One region of the Streptomyces spongiicola genome, then DNA from elsewhere that is predicted to be linked to it. Evidence: riboswitches for the same ligand, from Rfam matches in the RefSeq annotation. Region 1 holds a riboswitch; each other region holds the start of a gene.
What was found. A riboswitch is a leader RNA that binds a small molecule or an ion and turns the genes downstream of it on or off. The one in region 1 is predicted to bind cobalamin.

Region 1 (5,372 bases):
CTGCCGTCGCTGTTGCCGGGCGCACCGTTCCAGTGTGGTGAGGTCCGTGCCGGGGTGCCAGTGGGCCGGGCGGCGGGAGTGACGTCAGCGGTGCCGGCCGTAGCCGCGGAGCTTCTCGGCGGCCTCGCGGACCTGCGGTTCGGTGAGCAGGGCGGGGGTGTGCCCGGGGACGGAGCGGGCGGTGAGCCACAGACGGCACATCCACTCCAACTGGGCGGTGCGGTCGAATGCCTGGTCGAGCGAGGCTCCGTAGGTGATCGTCCCGTGGTTGCGCAGCAGGGCGCCGGTGCGGTCCTCCAGGGCGCGGAGCAGGTTGCCGGCCAGTTCGTCGGTCCCGTACAGGGCGTAGGGGGCGACGCGGACGGGGCCGCCGAGGGCCGCCGTCATGTAGTGGATCGGCGGCAGTTCGCCGACCAGGGTGGAGACGGCGGTGGCGTGCACGGCGTGGGTGTGGACGACGGCCACCGCGTCGGTGGCGCGGTGGACGGCGAGGTGCATCGGAAGTTCGCTGGTGGGCGTGAGTTCGCCGAGGACCTGCCGGCCGTCGAGCCGGACGCCGACGGCGTCCGCGGCGGTGAGCCGGTCGTAGTGCACCCCGGTGGGGGTGACCAGCACGATGTCGCCGGCGCCGGTGGGGACGCGTACGGAGACGTTGCCCGAGGTCCCGACGACGAGGCCGTCCGCGACGGTTCTGCGGGCCGTGGCCACGAGGTCCGACCAGGCCCGGGATATCGCTTCCTGCTCCGGTTCGGTCATGTGGGCGATTTTGTCAGCCGGGGCCGCCGGGAGCGGCGGCGGGGGCTGTGCCGGGGCCGCCGGGAGCGGCGGCGGGGGCTGTGCCGGGGCCGCCGCGGGAACCGCGGGCCCAGACCTCGTGCGGGCACGGCAGGCACGGCAGGCACGGCGGGAGGCGGCGGGCCCGGACCGCATCCCGGCACCGCGGGAGCCGCGGGCCCAGACCGCATGCGGGAACCGCGGGAACCGGGGGAACCGGAGGAACGGGATGCGCCGCCGTCGCGGGCACGGCGGGCACCGCCACCACGGGCGCCGCTGGCACGAGCGCCGCGGACACGGGCACCGCGGGCCATCAGCATCCCAGCGATGTCGCACGAGAACACGGGCGCCGCGGACACGGGCGCCGCTGGCACGAGCCCGCGGGCACGGGCGCCGCGGGCCGGCCGACCGGCCGGAACTCGCCGCGGGGTCCGTAGTGACCAGAATCTCTTCCGCCGTTCATCCGCGCGACGCCGCCGGATCATGTGGCGGTCACCGCAGGGCCGCCGGAGAGCGCTACAGGCCCGCAGTTCGGGGCGATCGCATGGGGCGCACACCCGCCCCGGGGGCTCCGGGGTGCCGCCGCGAACACAAGCGGAGGGACCGCAACCCACTTGGAGACACTCCGCAGCCCATCCCAGTTCACCTTCCGTTCACTCTGCGACCCTACGTTCACCCGCGCCACTACCATCCGAACGATTGCCTGGGTACCCGGTTCATGGAGCACATCACCCTGCTGCTCGCGATTGTCGTCGTGACAGCACTCGTGTTCGATTTCACGAACGGCTTCCACGACACCGCCAACGCCATGGCGACGACCATCTCGACGGGTGCGATGAGACCGAAGGCGGCAGTGGCGATGTCCGCCGTGCTGAACCTGGTCGGCGCGTTCCTCTCCGTCGAGGTCGCCAAGACGATCTCGGGCGGCATCATCAACGAGGAGGGCATCCGCCCAGAAGTGATCTTCGCCGCTCTCGTCGGCGCGATCCTCTGGAACCTGCTGACCTGGCTGCTGGGCCTCCCGTCCAGTTCCTCCCACGCCCTCTTCGGCGGTCTCATCGGCGCGGCCGTGATGTCCGCCGGGTTCTCGGCCGTCAACGGCGGCACGATCGTCACCAAGGTCCTGATCCCGGCCGTCGCGGCCCCGCTCGTCGCCGGTCTCGCGGCCCTCGTCGCCACCAGGCTGACGTACCGGATCGGCGGCACCACCGAGGACCGGTCCACCTCCAAGGGCTACCGCGCCGGGCAGATCGCCTCCGCCGGCCTGGTGTCCCTCGCCCACGGCACCAACGACGCGCAGAAGACCATGGGCGTCATCACTCTGGCCCTGGTCACCGGGGGCGTCCTCGCGCCCGGCTCGAACCCCCCGATGTGGGTCATCGTCTCCGCCGGCGTCGCGATCGCGCTCGGCACCTACCTCGGCGGCTGGCGCATCATCCGCACCATGGGCAAGGGGCTGACCGACCTCCAGCCGCAGCAGGGCTTCGCCGCGCAGACCAGCGCCGCGACGGTCATCCTGGCCTCCTCGAACCTCGGCTTCTCGCTCTCCACCACCCAGTCCTGCTCGGGTGCCGTGATGGGCGCGGGCCTCGGCCGCAAGGGCGGTGTGGTCCGCTGGTCCACCGCCACCAGGATGTTCGTCGCCTGGGGCCTCACCCTGCCCGCCGCCGGCCTGGTCGCCGCGGCCGCGGAGTTCCTGACCAAGCAGGGCGCCTGGGGCATCGCCGCCGTGGCCGTGCTGCTCGTCGCGGGCTCCGGGGCCATCTGGGTGATCTCGCGCCGCAAGCCGGTCGACCACACCAACGTCACGGACGACGAGATCGCGCCCGCGGGCGTCGTCACCACCGCCATCGCGGCCGTCTCCCCGCCCCCGGCCGGCGCCGCCGCGACCCAGGTGGCCGGGCCCGGGTCAGAGACGCCGGACGCCGCCGGAACCCCCAACACCGCCGAGACCCCGAACGCCGCCGGAACCCCGAACGCCGCCGCCGGGATCGCGGCGACCGAGCCCGGGGCGCTGAAGGCCGCCTTCCCGGCCCAGTCCTCCGAGTCCGCTCCGGCGCCCGCCGCCACGGTGTAAGGAAAGAACGACATGAAGATCGACTGGGCAGCTCTGGGCTCCGTCTTCGGCGTGAGCCTCGTCGTGACCGTCGCCCTGGTGGGCCTGTTCACCCTGGGCATCGCGGGCCTCTCCAAGCAGGAGGCCGCGGCCGCTCGGGGAGGCTCGGCCGGCCTCGCCCGCACGGGCGCGTACGCCTGCTTCGCGCTCTGCGCGGCGGCGGTGGCCTTCGGGATCTACCTGATCGTGGTCTGACGCCGCGGCACGACCTCCCACCGGGGCCGGGCACACCCACCGGGTGTACCCGGCCCCACCCGTGTGCCCGGCCCCACCCGTGTACGCGCCCCGCACCCGCGCCCCGGGGCGGTGCGCCCCGTCCCGTCGCAGGTCAAGGGCGAGTTGACGGGCGTTCGGGGCCCGTGGTGGACTTCCGGGGCCACTTACGGCGGCAGAAGAGGAAGCCGGCGCGAATCCGGCGCGGTCCCGCCACTGTCACGGGTGCGCTCCCCCTCGCGGAGCACCAGGGAGCACCCCGGAGCCAGGAACTCCTCGCCGCCGGTCACGTCGAGCCAGGGCGCGGACCCTGAGTGAGGACGAACATGCCTGCCGAAGCAGGAGGGCCGGCTCCGCCGCGCCCGGACATCACGTTCGCGTACGGCGCCGCCGCCGGACTGGCCGGCGACCTGCTCCTCGGCGATCCACGCCGCGGGCACCCGGTCGCGGTCTTCGGCCGGGCGGCCGCCGCGGTCGAACGGGGACTCTGGCACGACCACCGCGGCTGGGGCGCACTGCACACCGCGGTGTGCGCCGGCGCCGCGGTCGCCGCGGGCGCGCTGGCCGCGGCATCCGCGCGCCGGTGATCCGGCACGGCCGCCCGGGAAGTCGGCCCGTTATGGGGCACGAGGTTGGCGCGCCGGGGTTTCCGCCGATGCCGCACGGTGTTTCGCCGCGGTGACGAAGCGGGCGGGCGTGTTACACGCCCATGAAGCGAAGGGTCACGGGAAGGTCACGCGCGTATCCTCCGCGAGAAGCGGGACCGGCGCGACGGCCACCCGGTTGACCTGGCGTGGGGAGCCGAGTCGGGCGGTAGGGGCGCCGCGCTCCGGGGCCCAGGGTGTCCCGGGCCCGGGGTGACCCGGGCCCGGGGTGTCCGGGCGTCCCCGCGGCATCCCCGCGGCACTCCCGGCACCCCTCGCCGTCCTCTCGGCCTCCCCCGGCCGAGTGCCCCCCACCCGGCCGCGGGCGCCCCGCCCGGCCCAACGCCCCGCCGGAGCAGGCGATCCGGGCACGGGACCCACCGGAGCCGGTGATCCCCGCCAGGGGGCGCGCGGTCCGCCGCCGGGCCCCGTGAGCGTGCTACTCGCGGGAGTCCGACGTCGAGGACATGTCCGGGTACCTGTCTCCCACCACCCGCTCCGCGATCGGCTCCAGCAGCGCCAGCTCGTCCCGTGTGAGCGTGATCCGCGTGGCCGCGACGTTCTCCTCCAGACGCCCGCGGCTGCGGGTGCCCGGGATGGGGACGACCGGCAGACCGTGGACCTCGGCCCGCCGCTGGACCCAGGCGAGGGCTATCTGCGCGGGCGTCGCACCGTGCGCGGCGGCGATCTTGCGGACGGGCTCCAGCAGCGCCGCGTTCGCCGCGGCGGCGTCGCCGGTGAAACGCGGCTGGTAGCGCCGGAAGTCGTCCCCGGGAAGCTCTGCCGCGTCCGCGAACGAGCCGGTGAGGAAGCCGCGGCCGAGTGGCGAGTACGGCACCAGCGCCACCCCCAGCGCCGCGGCGGCGCCCACCGCGCTCCGCTCGGCGGAGCGGCTGAACAGGGACCACTCCGACTGGAGTGCGGCGATGGGGTGGACGGCGTGCGCCTCGCGCAGTTCAGCGCCGGTCACCTCGCTGAGGCCGAGGTGGCGGACCTTGCCGGCCCGCACCAACTCGGCCATCGCGCCGACGGATTCGGCCAGCGGCACCGCGGGGTCGCGACGGTGCATGTAGTAGAGGTCGATCGCGTCCACGCCGAGCCGGCGGAGGCTCGCCTCGGCCGCCTCGCGGATGTAGGCGGGGTCGTTGCTGATGCCCCGGAAGGACGCGTCGCCGGCGTCCCGGACGACGGAGAACTTCGTGGCGAGGGTGATCTCGCCCCGGTGCGCCGCCAGGAAGGGCCTGAGGAACTCCTCGTTGGCGCCGTTCCCGTACATGTCGGCCGTGTCGAGAAGGGTGACACCCGCCTCCAGCGCCGCCTCCAGGGTGTCGCGTGCCGCGGCCTCGTCGGTGTCGCCGTAGAACTCGCTCATGCCCATGCAGCCGAGCCCCTGCACTCCGACCTCGGGGCCGTCCGTACCGAGCCGTACCTTTTCGATCATGCTCTCCGTCATCGGGGCTCAGGCCCTCTCCGGCGCCCGCCGGGCGCCCGCATAGAAATCGATCTTGTAGTCCAGCACGGCGAGCGTGCCCTGGAGTTCGGCGATCCGTGCGCGGACGTCGCGCCTGGTCGACTCCAGCAGCTCCCGCCGCTGCTCCCGGGTGTGGTCCCCCTCGCGCGCCAGC
Region 2 (5,372 bases), 5.6 Mb from region 1:
CACGGCGGGCCGGCGCGGCACGGGCGCGACGCTCTTCGTGGAGAAGATCGCGGGCGCCGCGGCCGAGGAGGGCGCCCCGCTGGAGCGGGTCGAGGCGGTCGCCCGCCGGGTCGACGAGCGGTCGCGCAGCTTCGGTGTCGCGCTCAGCGCCGTCACCACCCCGGCCAGGGGCACCCCGACGTTCGACCTGCCTGCCGGCGAGCTGGAGTTGGGGATCGGCATCCACGGCGAGCCCGGCCGTGAACGGCGGCCGATGATGACCTCGCGCGAGATCGCGGACTTCACCGTGGAGGCGGTCCTCGACGACCTGAGGCCGTCGAGTCCGGTGCTGGCGCTGGTCAACGGCATGGGCGCGACGCCGCTGCTGGAGCTGTACGGGTTCGGCGCGGAGGTCCACCGGGTGCTCGCCGAGCGCGGTGTGCCGGTGGCCCGGACCCTGGTCGGGAACTACGTCACCTCGCTCGACATGGCCGGCTGCTCGGTGACGCTGTGCGAGGCGGACGAGGAGATCCTGCGGCTGTGGGACGCCCCCGTGGAGACGCCCGCGCTGCGCTGGGGCCGCTGAACCGTGCCCGGCCCGGGCGGAGTTCCCGGCCCGGGCGGCGAGGGCGGTGCCGCGTCCGCGGGCCGCGACGACGCGCACAAGGGAGCCGACGTGCACAAGGGAGCCGACGTGCCACGAGAAGCGGACGCAGACGCGGTGCTCGACGCGGAGTTCTTCCTCCGCTGGATGAACGCCCTCGCGCGGGCGGTGGACCGGGAGGCCGCGCGGCTCACCGAGTTGGACGCCGCGATCGGGGACGCCGACCACGGGACCAATATGCGGCGGGGTTTCACGGCGGTGGCGGCCGCGCTGGAGAAGGACGCGCCGGACACTCCGGGTGCCGTACTGACGCTGGCGGGGCGCCGGCTGATCTCCACGGTCGGCGGGGCTTCGGGGCCGCTGTACGGGACGCTGCTGCGGCGTGCCGGCAAGGCGCTCGGCGACGAGGCCGGGGTGTCGCGGGCGCAGCTCGCCGAGGCGCTGCGCGCGGGGATCGCGGCGGTGGCCCGGCTCGGCGGCGCGAAGGCCGGGGACAAGACGATGCTGGACGCGCTGGAGCCGGCGGCGGCGGCGCTGGACGAGTCCTTCGCGGCTGCGCGCGCGGCCGCGGAGGACGGTGCGGCCGCGACCGTGCCGATGCTGGCCCGCAAGGGCCGCGCGAGCTATCTGGGCGAACGCAGCGTCGGGCACCGGGATCCGGGGGCGGCGTCCTCCGCCCTGCTGGTCGGCGCCCTCGAGGAGGCCGCGCGATGACCGGTGTGGTGGGGATCGTCCTCGTCTCGCACAGCGCGCAGGTCGCCGCGGCGGTCGCCGATCTCGCCCGGAGGCTGGCCGGCTCGGGCGACGGGGTGCCGGTGGCGGCGGCCGGCGGCACCGCGGACGGCGGCCTCGGCACCAGTGCGGACTCGACCGCCCGCGCCGCGCGCGAGGTGGACCGGGGGGCGGGGGTGGCCGTGCTGGTGGACATCGGCAGCGCGGTGCTGACGGTGAAGGCGCTGCTGGCCGAGGGGGACGAACTCCCGGAGGGCACCAGGCTCGTGGACGCGCCGTTCGTCGAGGGGGCCGTCGCGGCGGTGGTCACGGCGTCCGCCGGAGCGGATCTGGACGCGGTGGTGACGGCGGCGGAGGAGGCGTACGGCTACCGCAAGGTGTGACCGTACGCATCCGTACGCGGCTTGTGATGCACCTGGTCAACGCACTAGTGTCGCAGGGCCTTGGTGAACGGGAAACCGGTGGAGTACCGGTGCGGCCCTCGCCACTGTGATCGGGAAGTCCGGCTCTCTCCGCGAGGAAGCCACTGGACGGCCGCGGGAGACCGCGGTGTCCGGGAAGGCGGAGCCCGGGCGGCATGACCCGTCAGCCAGGAGACCGGCCGGGGCGCGTTGTCCATCCACGAGGTGCTGGAGAGGTCTCCCTACCCATGCATATAGCCGAGGGCTATCTGCCCCCTGTGCACGCGGCCGCCTGGGCCGCCGCGTCCGCCCCCTTCGTGATCCACGGCGTACGGGCGCTGACCCGCGAGGTCAGGGCGAACCCCGAGTCCACGCTGCTGCTCGGCGCGGCCGGCGCCTTCACCTTCGTACTGTCGGCGCTCAAGATCCCTTCGGTGACGGGCAGTTGCTCCCATCCGACCGGCACCGGACTGGGCGCGATACTGTTCCGGCCGCCGATCATGGCGGTGCTCGGCACGATCACCCTGCTCTTCCAGGCGCTGCTGCTGGCCCACGGGGGCCTGACCACGCTCGGCGCGAACGTCTTCTCGCTGGCGGTCGTGGGGCCCTGGGCCGGGTTCGGGGTGTACGTGCTGCTGCGGCGGTCCGGGGCGCCGCTGATGGTGGCGGTGTTCTCCGGTGCGTTCACCGCCGACCTGTCCACGTACTGCGTCACCAGCGTGCAGCTTGCGCTGGCGTTCCCCGACCCGGGCAGCGGTGTGGTGGGCGCCCTGGCCAAGTTCGGCGGCATCTTCGCGGTCACCCAGGTGCCGCTGGCGGTCAGCGAGGGCCTGCTGACCGTCCTGGTGATGCGGCTGCTGGTGCGGTCCAGCAAGGGCGAGCTGACCCGGCTCGGGGTGCTCCTCCAGGGCGGGGCGGAGAAGGAGGCCGCGGTCCGATGAGCCGCAACGCGAAGATCAACACACTGCTGCTGGCGATCGTGGCCGCGCTGGCCGTGCTGCCGCTGGCGCTGGGTCTGGGCGACCACAAGGAGGAGCCCTTCGCCGGCGCCGACGGTGAGGCGGAGGCCGCGATCACGGAGATCGCCCCGGACTACGAGCCCTGGTTCGCCCCGTTGTACGAGCCGCCGTCCGGGGAGGTCGAGTCGGCCCTGTTCGCCCTCCAGGCCGCTCTGGGCGCGGGTGTCCTCGCGTACTACTTCGGGTTGCGCAGGGGCCGCCGGCAGGGCGGGGCCCGGGTGGCGGCCGCGCGGGACGCCCGGACGCCCGCCGCCGGTGCGGCCGATTCCGCCGGCGCGGGCGCGTAGTCCCCGATGCTGCCGATCGACGCGGCGGCGCACGGCAGCCGCTGGCGCGGCCGCCATCCGGGCGAGAAGGCGGCGCTCGGCCTGGGCCTGACGGTCTGCGCCGTCGCGCTGCCGCCGTGGCCGGGTGCCGTCCTGGTGGCGGCGGCCGCGGTCGCGGTGCTGCTCGGGCCCGCCGGGGTGGCGCCCCGGCGGCTGTGGCGGGCGTGGCGCATCCCGCTGGGGTTCTGCGTCACGGGCGCGGTTCCGCTGCTGTTCGCGGTGGGCGGCCCGGACGGCTTCGTGGCGCTCGCCCCCGACGGGCCCCCGCACGCGGCCCGGCTGCTGCTGCGGACGTCGGCGGCCTCGCTCGGGGTGCTGCTGTTCGCGTTCACCACGCCGATGTCCGACCTGCTGCCCCGGCTGGCCCGGGCCGGGGTGCCGGGGCCGGTCGTGGACGTGGCGCTCGTGATGTACCGCATCGCGTTCCTGCTGCTGGACGCGGTGCACCGGATCCGCCAGGCGCAGGCCGCCCGGCTCGGCCACACCACCCGGGCGGCGGCCTGGCGGTCCCTCGCGGGGCTCGCCGCCACGGCGTTCGTGCGCGCCTTCGACCGGGCGCAGCGGTTGCAGACGGGGCTCGCCGGGCGGGGCTACGACGGGACGCTGCGGGTCCTGGTGCCGCCGGCGGCGGTGTCCGTGCGCTTCCTGGCGGCGACCGCGGGGCTGCTCGCGGGACTCGTCGCCGTCACCCTCGTACTGGAAAGGTCCGTGCTGTGAGCGGTTCCGTGGACGCGCACGCTCGCGGGGGCGCGGTCCCCGTGGTGGAACTGGCCGGCGCCGGGTTCTCCTACCCGGACGGCCCGCCGGTGCTGCGCGGTGTCGACCTCGCCGTGGCCGGCGGGCGGTGCCTGGCGCTGCTGGGCCGCAACGGGAGCGGGAAGACGACCCTGATGCGGCTGCTGAGCGGCGGGCTGCGCTGCGGTGAGGGGCGGCTGCTGCTGGACGGCGAGCCGGTGGCGTACGACCGCGCAGGGCTCACCCGGCTCCGGACGACCGTGCAGCTGGTGGTGCAGGACCCGGACGACCAGTTGTTCGCCGCCTCCGTGGCCCAGGACGTGTCGTTCGGGCCGATGAACCTGGGGCTGCCGGAGCCGGAGGTGCGGGCCCGGGTGGCCGGGGCGCTCGACGCGCTGGACATCGCGGCGCTCGCGGACCGTCCGACGCATCTGCTGTCGTACGGGCAGCGGAAACGGGCCGCGATCGCGGGCGCGGTGGCGATGCGGCCGCGGGTGCTGGTCCTGGACGAGCCGACGGCCGGGCTCGACCCGCACGGCCAGGAGAGGCTGCTGGCGGTGCTGGAGCGGCTCGGGGAGTCCGGCACGACCGTGGTGATGGCCACGCACGACGTGGACCTGGCGCTGCGCTGGGCCGACGACGCGGCCGTGCTGTCCCCGGCCGGGCTGCGGACCGGGCCGGTGGCGGAGCTGCTGGCGGACCGGGGGCTGCTGGAGGGGGCCCGGCTGCGGCGGCCGTGGGCGATGGCGGCCGAGGAGGTGCTGCGGGCCCGCGGGCTGCTGGAGTCGGGCAGTCCGGGTCCGCGGACCCCGGAGGAACTGGGCCGCTGGGCGGCACCGGCGTAGCGCATCTCACCCGGACCTCGTTGTGCAACTAGTTGCATAACGAGGTCTCCGGCGTCTACAAAAGGGGTCGACGCTTATCGCGCGAGGAGGCGCCCCGATGACCCCGACCCCGTACCCGCATCTGCTCAGCCCGCTCGACCTCGGCTTCACCACACTCCCCAACCGGGTGCTCATGGGCTCCATGCACATCGGTCTCGAAGAGGCCGAGAACGGCTTCGAGCGCATGGCCGCCTTCTACGCCGAGCGCGCCCGGGGAGGCGTCGGGCTGATCGTCACCGGCGGCATCGCCCCCAACGACGCGGGGCGCCCGTACGAGGGCGGCGCCAAACTCACCACCGAGGAGGAGGCCGCGCAGCACCGCACGGTCACCGCCGCGGTGCACGCGGAGGGCGGCCGGATCGCCATGCAGATCCTGCACTTCGGCCGCTACGCCTACCATCGGGAGCTGGTGGCGCCGAGCGCGCTGCAGGCCCCCATCAGCCCGTTCGTCCCCCACGCCCTCACCGACGAGGAGGTCGAGCAGACCGTCGAGGACTATGTCCGCGCGGCCGGGCTGGCGAAGGCCGCGGGGTACGACGGCGTCGAGATCATGGGCTCCGAGGGCTACCTCGTCAACGAGTTCATCGCGAGCGCCACCAACCACCGGGACGACCGCTGGGGCGGCTCCTACGCGAACCGGACCCGCTTCCCCCGCGAGATCGTCCGCCGCACCCGCGAGCACGTCGGCGACG
Region 3 (5,372 bases), 1.6 Mb from region 1:
GGGGAGGCGGACGTCGATGACGATCGTCTCGCGGACCGGTGTCCAGGTCGGGTCGGCCGGCGCCGGATGCACCCGGTGCAGCAGGATGCCCCAGACCTGGTCGGCGGGGACGCTGATGGACCCGGTCGCGATCCCGAACGTGGCCGAGACCACGACGAGCGCGCCCAGCAGCGCCAGCACCAGCGGGTAGGGGACCCCGGGGCGGCCCGGGACAGGGGCCGCCGCCCCGGGCGCCGTCCGGGCGCCCGGCCTGCCGGTGGCTGCGGCTTTCGTCCGCTCGGCCGCGTCGACGGCTGGGGCCGCGTCGACGGCTGCGGTGGCTCCCACGGCTTCCGTCACTCCCGAGGCTTCCGTCACTCCCGAGGCTTCCCTCGCTCCCGAGGCTCTGGTCACTTTTGCGGCCCTGGCCGCCACGGCCACAGAAGTCGCATCAGTTACATCGGCAGTAGCGGTCACCTCGGCCGCAACGGCCGCGCCGGTCGGGTCGGTCACGCCGTCCGCCCGGGCCGGGTCGCCCGCGCCGGTCACCCCGGTCACCCCGGTCACGCCCGTCACCCCGGTCACGCCCGTCACCCCGGTCACGCCCGTCACCCCGGTCACGCCCGTCGCAACGGCCGCGCCCGTCGCAACGGCCGCGCCCGTCGCACCGGCGGCGCCGGTCGGGTCGGTCGGGTCGGTCGGGCGGGTCACTTGAAGCGTTCCGGGTGGATCTGGCGGGCCAGGGACTCGACGCCGGAGGGTACCCGGACCCCCAGGACCGTGGACGACAGCGGGAGTACCGCGAACCGCCGGTTCTTGATGGCGGGTACGTCCTTGAGTGCCGGGTTCGCCAGCAGGAACCTCTTCTTGTCCTCGACCGTCTGGTCACCGTAGTCGTAGATGACGACGACCTCGGGCATGCGCTCGGCCACCTGCTCGAACGACACGTCGCCGAACGCCTTGTCCAGGTCGGCGAAGAGGTTCACTCCACCGGCCCGCTTGATCATCTCGTTGCCGACGCCCGCCCCGCCCGCGGTGAAGGCGGTCTTGTCGCCACTGTCGTAGACGAAGACCTCCACCGGCTTGGCCCCGGCGAGCTTGTCCTCCACCGCCTCCAGCGTGCCATGGAGCTTCCTCAGCTGCTGCTCGGCCCGATCCGGCACACCGAAGATCCTGGCCACGTTCCGGATCTCCCGGTCCATCGCGGCCATCGTCACGGGCCCGGTCGGGCACTCCTCGATGTTGAGGTAGGAGTTGATCCCGGCCTTGGACAGGGCGGCGCGGCCACGGCCCTCCTTCTCGTCGAAGGTGCTGGCGAAGCCGCCGTAGGCGAGGTCCGGTTCCGCCGCCAGCAGCGCCTCGAAGGACGGGTACTGCTCCGCGATGACCTCGATGCCGTCATACGCCTCCTGGTACTCGGGGAGGATCCTGTCGTCGAGGTATGCCGTGCCCACCATCGACTTCTCCAGTCCCAGTGCCAGCAGGACCTCGGTCGCATGCTGGTTCAACGACACCGCGCGCTGCGGAGGCCGCTGGTAGGTCGTCTTCACACCGCAGTTGGCGACGGTCACGGGGAAGCCCTCGGCGGCGGGGCCGGCGGCCTGGGCGGCGTCGTCCCGGGTGGCGCTCCCGCCACAGCCGGATACCAGCAGGGCCGCGGCGGCCATGGCCGTCAGCAGGGATACGGGACGCTTGCGCATGGTGTGGGTCCTCTCACCATGGCACGGTCCGGACGGTGGTCCGGAGCGTGGCCGGATTCGGGTAGACGGGACGGGGCGGGGCGGGACGGGGCGGGGCGGGACGGGGTGCGGGAGGCAGCACGGAACCGGTCAGGCGGGCGGATTCGGGGAGACCGGCCGACCCGGGCAGACCCGCCCATCAGGGGAGACCGGCCGACCCGGGCAGGCGAGGCGACCCGGGTTGGCGGGTTCACCCGGGTGGACCGGCCGACCCGTTGAGGAAGGGCGGAGGTCCCCCGGGCGCGCGATGCCGGGGGCCGGCCTCAAGGTCGGGTCGCCTGGTCGGCCCGCGTCGCCCGGTCAGCCCGCGTCGCGGAGCGGCGCTGAACGGGCACGCCGGGGCAGGGTGAAGGCGTAGAGGTCGAGGATGTCCGTGAGCGCGGCGACACCGGGGCCGCCTGCCCGCACCCAGGCGGCGACGTCCTCGGTCGCGGCCGGGTCGTTGACGAGTCCGAACCAGACCGGCCGGCCGCCGGCGGCGCGTCCCTCGGACGAAGGCTGCACCACGATCACGTTCGCCTGATCGCACACGTCGAGACAGCCGGTGATCCGGACCGGGGCGTCCTTAGCGAGACGCGCGGTCTGCTCACGGTGGTCGACGCCGGTCACCTTGGAGCTGCCGCAGCAGCAGTCCCGGCACACCACCACCCGGCACGGCACCGAACCGCCGCGGGAAACCTCCACGGGCATCACGACAAGCCCTCCTCTCCGGGGAGATCCGCCCCAGTCGTGTCGAGGAGGCGACCGCGTGAGTCTCCTGGCTCTCGGGTCAGTGCTCGTCCCGGCCTTCCCACCCGCACACGGGCAGTGGTCTGTTCGGGATCCGCTCGCCGATCACAGTGGCGGGACCGCGCCGGATTCACACCGGCTTCCTCGTTCCGCCGTCGCCTTTTCACGGACATCATGGCAGAAGACCACGTCATGTCATACGCCCGCGGTCCACCGGCCGGGGGCAACTGCCGCACCCGGCCCGCGCACAGAGGCAGCGCGCGGCGCCGAGGGCTCGCACGCACCCTGGACAGGCGACCCGTCCGTGGTCGCGAGGCGGTGGGCCGCATCGGCGGGTTCCGGCGGGCCGTTGCGGGGGAACGGCGTCGGGAAGCGGTACGCGCCGGTGCCCGGAACCGGGACTACACCGGGACCGGGACCGGGACGACGACGCCCGGTGCCCGCCGCGGCAGTGTGCGGTCGGTGCCGGCAGCCCACCGGAGGGAAGCAGGCCGGTGCTGCGGCGTCCCGCCGCACGCGGCAGCCACCCACCGGGCCCGTAGGGTACCCCCATGGTGATCGCGACGGTCCGCGAGTGGCGCGACGAGAGGGGTGGGGCGTCCTCGACTCCCGCGAGACGCCCGGCGGCTGCCGGGGCCACTACTCCCGCATCGAGATGGCGGGTTTCCGCACGCTGTCACCGGGACAGCCGGTGGATCTCCGGTGGGAAGCCCCCGGCTTCAGCCAGGACGGGTACGACTACCGCGCGGCGGGCATCGTGCCCCGGCCCGGGTGACCTCAACGGTCCGGGCCGACCGGGGCGGCGGCGCGACCACGACCGCGACCGCGACCACGACCGCAACGGACCGCCGCCGACCCGGTGTCAGGGACCGTTGCGGTCACCCGGACCCGGGGCGTCAGGGACCGTTGCGGTCACCCGGACCCGGGGCGTCAGGGACCGTTGCGGTCACCCGGACCCGGGGTGTCAGGGACCGTTGCGGTCACCCGGGCCCGGGGTGTCAGGGCCGGCCGGGGCGTCAGCGGCGGCGCAGGACCGCGGTGGCCGTGCGCAGTCGCTGTTCGATCTCGCGCCGCTGTCCCGCCCGGGACGTCGGCAGCGAGACGCTGATGCCGAAGAGGGTGCCGTCCGGTGCCGCGGGCAGGGCCACCGCGAAGGAGACCAGCCCCACCTCGTACTCCTCGAGCGAGCGGGAGAGGCCGTCGTCGCGGACCTCGTCCAGGGCCTTGGACAGCTGGGTCCAGGTGGTGTGGGTGGCATCCGTCAGCCGCTCGTAGGGCCCCTTCCCGACGAGTCGCAGCACCTCCTCGTCCGGCAGTTGGGCGAGCAGGCACTTGCCGAGCGCGGTGCAGTGCGCGGGCACCCGCAGCCCCGGCTCGGCCCGCGGGCTGAGCAGATGGCGGCCGGGCGCGGAGTCGAGGTAGACGACCTCGTTTCCGACCAGGGTGGCCAGGTTCGCGGTCTCCCCGGTGTCCTCCGCCAGTCTGCGCAGGATCGCGCGCGCCGCCTCGGACATGCCCATGCCCTCGATCAGCGGCCCGACCATCCGGGCCACCTGCGGGCCCAGCCGCAATCTGCGGGTGCCCGCGGGGCGCGCCAGGAAGCCCTCGGCGACGAGGGTCGCGCACAGCCGGTGCACGGTCGGCAGGGGCAGGTCGAGGGCCTCCGCTATCTCGCTCTGGGTGAGTTCCGGATGTGCGTCGTCGAAGAGCCGCAGAATCGCGAGCCCCCGGGAGAGGGTCCGCGATCCCGCATCACGTGACTCGCTGATCTCTCAGTCCTCCCGAAGTCGGCCCAGCACGAAGCGCTGGAACGCCGAGATGGTGTGCTCCGAACCGAGGAGGAGCCGGCCGCGCTCCACCCCGCCGGACGAGGCCCCGCGCTGTACGGACTCCACCAGGTCGGTGTCCTCGGCCCCCACCTGGTCGTCGAAGGCGAGCATAGCCTTGATCCACGCCTCGTCGACGTCGTCGCCGAAGAAGTAGTCGAGGTATCCGGTGGTGCGTTCCGGGCCCGCCGGGTACACCGGGCCGAAGGAGAGGTTCGGCTGCCCGGGGTTGACGTTGACCTTCAGGCTCGGCCAGACGAGGTGGTACTGGCCCTCGACGACGGGGCCCTGGACGGGGTAGCCGGCCTCCCGGGGGATGTCCCGCACGATGCCGTGGTGGGTGGCGAAGGTGGGCCGCACCTCCAACTCGTACGCGTCGGGGCTGACGTCGAGTACGTCGGCGAGGCCCGGGTGCGCGACCGGGCAGTGGTAGCACTCCAGGTAGTTCTCGACGGCGATCTTCCAGTTGGCCTCGATGGTGTAGTACACGCGGTGGTGGAAGCGCATCCGCTGAAGGTCGATGCCGCCGGCGGCGAGGAGTTCGGGCAGTTCGCCCAGCATCTCGGTGAGCGGGGCGGGGTCCGGGTCGAGATGGACGAAGACGAACGGGCCCCAGGTGTCCACCGACGCGCGGCGCAGCCCCAGTTGCGAGGTGTCGAAGTCCGCCTCGCGGTCCCCGCGCGGCACCCCGCGCAGCGAGCCGTCGAGGCCGTACGTCCAGGCGTGGTAGAAGCACTGGAGGCTCTTGCGGGTGCCGCAGTCCTCGCGGACCACCTGGGCGCCGCGGTGCCGGCAGACGTTCACCAGCGCGTTGAGCCCGCCGGACCGGTCGCGGGTGACGACGATGGGGACGCCGCCGACCTCGCAGGTGAAGAACTGGCCCGGCTGGGCGACCTGGTCGGTGCGGCCGACGTAACTCCAGCTCCGCCGGAAGATCCGCTCCTGTTCCAGGGCGGTGATCGCGGGGTCGGCGTACCAGGTCCAGGGCAGGGTCTCGCCGCGGTCCAGGGCGGCGGAGCAGGCCTCGGCGTCGACGGCCGCCGGGTGGTGGGCCGTCGGGTGGTGGATGGTCATCGCGGTTCTCCTCAGCTGGGGTCGA

Region 2: it holds a riboswitch for cobalamin, as region 1 does, so the genes downstream of both, DDQ41_RS30095 (energy-coupling factor ABC transporter permease) here and DDQ41_RS05695 (cobalamin biosynthesis protein) in region 1, are expected to answer to the same signal.
Region 3: it holds a riboswitch for cobalamin, as region 1 does, so the genes downstream of both, DDQ41_RS12690 (hypothetical protein) here and DDQ41_RS05695 (cobalamin biosynthesis protein) in region 1, are expected to answer to the same signal.

The regions. Positions count from the first base shown of each region.
Region 1 is NZ_CP029254.1:1,313,526-1,318,897, forward strand. Features, by position in the region: gene DDQ41_RS05675 (alpha/beta hydrolase) at 1-25, opposite strand, end outside; gene DDQ41_RS05680 (class II aldolase/adducin family protein) at 85-756, opposite strand; gene DDQ41_RS05685 (inorganic phosphate transporter) at 1,493-2,851, shown strand; gene DDQ41_RS05690 (hypothetical protein) at 2,864-3,085, shown strand; cobalamin riboswitch at 3,237-3,398, shown strand; partial or broken gene DDQ41_RS05695 (cobalamin biosynthesis protein) at 3,430-3,684, shown strand; gene DDQ41_RS05700 (aldo/keto reductase) at 4,187-5,200, opposite strand; gene DDQ41_RS05705 (MerR family transcriptional regulator) at 5,207-5,372, opposite strand, start outside.
Region 2 is NZ_CP029254.1:6,920,792-6,926,163, reverse strand. Features, by position in the region: gene dhaK (dihydroxyacetone kinase subunit DhaK) at 1-565, shown strand, start outside; gene dhaL (dihydroxyacetone kinase subunit DhaL) at 701-1,297, shown strand; gene dhaM (dihydroxyacetone kinase phosphoryl donor subunit DhaM) at 1,294-1,698, shown strand; cobalamin riboswitch at 1,716-1,935, shown strand; gene DDQ41_RS30095 (energy-coupling factor ABC transporter permease) at 1,965-2,657, shown strand; gene DDQ41_RS30090 (energy-coupling factor ABC transporter substrate-binding protein) at 2,654-3,022, shown strand; gene cbiQ (cobalt ECF transporter T component CbiQ) at 3,029-3,778, shown strand; gene DDQ41_RS30080 (energy-coupling factor ABC transporter ATP-binding protein) at 3,775-4,641, shown strand; gene DDQ41_RS30075 (oxidoreductase) at 4,739-5,372, shown strand, end outside.
Region 3 is NZ_CP029254.1:2,908,214-2,913,585, forward strand. Features, by position in the region: gene DDQ41_RS12675 (FecCD family ABC transporter permease) at 1-183, opposite strand, end outside; gene DDQ41_RS12685 (ABC transporter substrate-binding protein) at 687-1,679, opposite strand; gene DDQ41_RS12690 (hypothetical protein) at 2,019-2,408, opposite strand; cobalamin riboswitch at 2,449-2,647, opposite strand; partial or broken gene DDQ41_RS12695 (cold shock domain-containing protein) at 2,999-3,222, shown strand; gene DDQ41_RS12700 (IclR family transcriptional regulator) at 3,464-4,216, opposite strand; gene DDQ41_RS12705 (aromatic ring-hydroxylating oxygenase subunit alpha) at 4,220-5,347, opposite strand; gene DDQ41_RS12710 (indolepyruvate ferredoxin oxidoreductase subunit alpha) at 5,359-5,372, opposite strand, start outside.